DNA from 2 places in the Pseudomonas sp. EA_5y_Pfl2_R50 genome. Region 2 is predicted to be linked to the other one. Evidence: predicted binding sites of a transcription regulator. Region 2 holds the regulator's gene; the other holds the start of a gene.

The links. Region 2 encodes sigma-54, which starts transcription at its own class of promoters, with help from an activator protein. Its sites were predicted from a motif close to ANTGGCATNNANNTTGCTNT; they were not measured.
Region 1: AACY19_RS16240 (pilin) is a predicted target of sigma-54. The motif match lies at 887-906, and genes of this name have one in related genera.

What each region holds. Positions count from the first base shown of each region.
Region 1 is NZ_CAXAPT010000008.1:264,266-266,465, reverse strand. Features, by position in the region: gene AACY19_RS16245 (BON domain-containing protein) at 1-119, opposite strand, end outside; gene AACY19_RS16240 (pilin) at 418-840, opposite strand; gene pilB (type IV-A pilus assembly ATPase PilB) at 1,067-2,200, shown strand, end outside.
Region 2 is NZ_CAXAPT010000004.1:188,472-190,671, reverse strand. Features, by position in the region: gene AACY19_RS08825 (RNA polymerase factor sigma-54) at 68-1,561, shown strand; gene hpf (ribosome hibernation-promoting factor, HPF/YfiA family) at 1,635-1,943, shown strand; gene ptsN (PTS IIA-like nitrogen regulatory protein PtsN) at 1,955-2,200, shown strand, end outside.

The DNA of each region.
Region 1 (2,200 bases), on a different contig from region 2:
ACTTCACCGGCGGCCAGCATCATTGGAGCCTGAGTAGCCTGGGTGGTTTGTGCAAAAGCGCCGGTCATGGTCAGGGTCAGCGCGGTAGCAGCAGCGGCAGTGATAGCGAACTTCTTCATACGAGTAACTCCTGTTTTTCTGGAAAGTCTGCTGAATGTGTTGTCAGCAGGGTTACCGAGGTAGTTGCGAACGCTGTGCCAACTTTCGAGAATGATTAATTCCCTTATAAATCAATAAGTTACCAATTCGCGAAATCTTCGAAATCATGCAATTTGCATGACACCGGTTTAAATCGCATGCAAGTTGCGGTTTTTTGGAAAGTTCCTAACATGCTGAAATTATTGAAGCTTTTGTTAGCCACTCGACAATGAAAAATGCCCCGCAGTGCGGGGCATTTCTGTCGGCATCCAGCGAAGATCAGGTGCCGCTTGCAGTGCAACCTTTAGGCGAATATTCCGGGGATACCGTAGTACCGCAGGACCAGCCGCTGGCAGCGGTACGGGTCAACGTAATGGTTTTGCCCAATACGGGCGCTGGAGCGTTGGCGATCGTGCAGACAATTGTGCCCGCGCCATCAGCGGCAGTACCCGAAGCCGTCAGCGCGCAGTTGGAGGTAGTGGTCGCATTGTCACCTTTCACGAGGGCGAGCGTCGGGTTGGTGCCCTGGTTGATGGTGTCCTCGAAGGGCACTTTCATTGCGCTGATTTCCGCCAGCCCGGCAGTTACCTTCGAGCGCGCCTGATATTTGGAATACTGCGGCAGGGCGATGGTCGCCAGAATCCCGATGATTGCCACAACGATCAGCAACTCGATCAGAGTGAAACCCTGTTGTTTTTTCATAGACACGCTCCATGCATGAGTCGAAATCTCATGATCTGAAAGATCAGGAGCATAGGCCATGCCAACGCCTTCAAAGCCCCGCCTGTTGGGCGCGACGCGCTAATAACGCCATTTCCTACAACCCGCAACCGCACTATCTGACACTTTTTGTCACCTGCACCGGCCGTGTTTGGCGCTGTCACTTGACTAGGCTATAAGTCATGAACTGCAAGCGTGCGGAATCCCCATGAATGACATCGCTCTGAGCGGTCTGGCCAAGCAATTGGTACGGGCCGAACTGCTGACGGAAAAAAGCGCCCAGCAGGCCTGGCAACAGGCCCAGCGTAATCGGCTGTCGCTGGTCAGCTATCTGGTGCAAAACAAAATGGTGAAGAGCTGGCAGGTGGCCGAGATCGCCAGTGAGCATTTCGGCATGGCGTTCCTTGATCTCAACTGCCTGGACAAGGAAACCCAGCCCAAAGACCTGGTCAGCGAAAAACTGGTGCGCCAGCATCACGCCCTGCCCTTGTGGCGGCGCGGCAACAAGCTGTTCGTGGGGATTTCCGACCCGAGCAATCATCAAGCGATCAACGACATTCAGTTCAGTACCGGGCTGAGCACCGAAGCGATTCTGGTGGAGGACGACAAACTCACCGACGCCATCGAGAAGTTCTTCGACACCCACGCCACCGGCCTGGAGGAAATGGCCGACGTCGACCTCGACGGACTCGACGTGGAAGCCATCGACGACAATAAACAGGACGCCATTGGCGGCCTCGACGCTGACGATGCGCCCGTGGTGCGCTTCGTCCACAAAATGTTGCTCGACGCGATCAAGAGCGGTTCGTCCGACCTGCACTTCGAGCCTTACGAGAAAAACTATCGGGTGCGGGTGCGCACCGACGGCATCCTGCGCGAGGTGGCCAAACCGCCGATCCAACTGGCCGGGCGCATCGCCGCGCGCCTGAAAGTCATGGCCAGTCTGGATATCTCGGAACGGCGCAAACCCCAGGACGGGCGGATCAAGATGCGCCTGTCGAAAAACAAGTCGATCGACTTCCGGGTCAACACCCTGCCGACGCTGTGGGGCGAAAAAGTGGTGATTCGGATTCTCGACCCGTCCAGCGCGCAGATCGGCATCGACGCCCTGGGCTACGAGCCAGAGCAGAAAGACCTGTACATGGCCGCGCTCAAGCAGCCGCAGGGGATGATTCTGGTCACCGGGCCCACCGGCTCGGGCAAGACCGTGTCGCTGTACACCGGCCTGAATATCCTCAACACCGTCGACATCAACATTTCCACCGCCGAAGACCCAGTGGAAATCAACATGGAAGGCGTCAACCAGGTCAACGTCAATCCCAGACAAGGCCTGGACTTTGCC
Region 2 (2,200 bases):
TTTGGCGCTCCGGCGCCCTGTAGTGGATGGCGCATAGCGCCGGCGAATAAGGTGTTAAGCCCCTGCCATGAAACCATCGCTAGTCTTGAGAATGGGCCAGCAGCTGACGATGACACCGCAGCTGCAACAGGCCATCCGCCTGCTCCAATTGTCGACCCTGGATCTGCAACAGGAAATCCAGGAGGCTCTGGAATCCAATCCGATGCTCGAACGCCAGGAAGAAGGCGACGACTTCGACAACTCCGATCCCATGGCCGACAACGCCGAACAGAAGCCTAATACAGAGATCCAGGAACCTTCCTACCAGGAAACCGCCCCGACGGTGGACAATCTCGAGGACGGCGAATGGAACGAACGCATCCCCAACGAGCTTCCGGTCGATACCGCCTGGGAAGACGTCTACCAGACCAGCGCCAGCAGCCTGCCCAGCAACGATGATGACGAGTGGGACTTCACCACCCGCACATCCGCCGGCGAAAGCCTGCAAAGTCACCTGCTGTGGCAACTCAATCTCGCACCGATGTCCGACACCGATCGCCTGATCGCCGTTACCCTGATTGATTGCATCAACAATCAGGGCTATCTCGATGAGACCCTCGGAGAGATCCTTGAGGCGTTCGATCCGGAACTGGACATCGAGCTGGACGAAATCGAAGCCGTCCTGCATCGCATCCAGCAGTTCGAACCCGCCGGCATCGGCGCTCGCAACCTCGGCGAATGCCTGCTGCTGCAATTGCGCCAGTTACCCGCCAAGACCCCTTGGCTGGCGGAGGCGAAGCGCCTGGTCAGCGATTACATCGACCTGCTCGGCGGCCGCGACTACAGCCAGCTGATGCGCCGCATGAAGCTCAAGGAAGACGAGCTGCGCCAGGTCATCGAACTGGTGCAGAGCCTCAACCCGCGCCCGGGTTCGCAAATCGAGTCCACCGAAGCCGAATACGTTGTCCCCGACGTTATCGTGCGCAAGGACAACGAGCGCTGGCTGGTCGAACTCAATCAGGAATCGGTGCCGCGTCTGCGCGTCAATGCCCAGTACGCCGGTTTCGTCCGCCGTGCCGACACCAGCGCCGACAACACCTTCATGCGCAACCAGTTGCAGGAAGCGCGCTGGTTCATCAAGAGCCTGCAGAGCCGCAACGAAACCCTGATGAAAGTAGCCACCCAGATCGTCGAGCATCAGCGCGGTTTTCTGGAGTACGGCGACGAAGCCATGAAGCCGCTGGTTCTGCACGACATCGCTGAAGCGGTGGGCATGCACGAATCGACGATTTCCCGGGTGACTACGCAGAAATTCATGCATACCCCGCGCGGTATTTATGAACTGAAATACTTTTTCTCCAGCCACGTCAGCACCTCCGAAGGCGGCGAATGCTCGTCCACGGCGATCCGCGCGATCATCAAAAAACTGGTTGCAGCGGAAAATCAGAAAAAGCCGTTGAGTGACAGCAAGATCGCTGGTTTACTGGAGGCACAAGGCATTCAGGTGGCTCGCCGCACCGTCGCCAAGTACCGCGAATCCCTCGGGATCGCGCCTTCGAGCGAACGCAAGCGGTTGATGTAAGCCACGTTACAGCGTTCCAGTGGCAGGCTCTTCGGCCTGCCGCTTTATGCACTGGCAACGAAGGAGAAGCTGTATGCAAGTCAACATCAGTGGACACCAACTGGAAGTGACCCAACCTCTGCGTTCCTATATCGAGGAAAAACTCCAGCGACTGGAGCGCCATTTCGACAAGATAACCAACGTGCAAGTCACGATGTGCGTCGAAAAGCTCAAGCAGAAAATCGAAGCCACCTTGCATATACCCGGCAGCGAAGTGGTCGCCAACGCAGAAGATACCGACATGTACGCTGCGATCGACGCACTGACCGACAAGCTGGATCGCCAACTCAAAAAGCATAAGGAAAAGACCCAGAGCCTCCTCCAGGGCGCAACCGGTCGATAACCCCCCATTCCATGATCCGACTTGAAAGCATCCTGACCCCCGGCCGTTCCATCGTGAACGTGCCGGGCGGCAGTAAAAAGAAAGCCCTCGAACAAATTGCCAACCTGATCGCCCGGGAAGTCCCGGATCTGGAGATGCAAGATGTCTTCGAAGCGCTGGTTGCCCGTGAAAAACTCGGTTCCACCGGTTTTGGCAACGGCATCGCCATCCCTCACTGCCGCCTCAAGGGTTGCCAGTCGCCCATCAGCGCACTGATT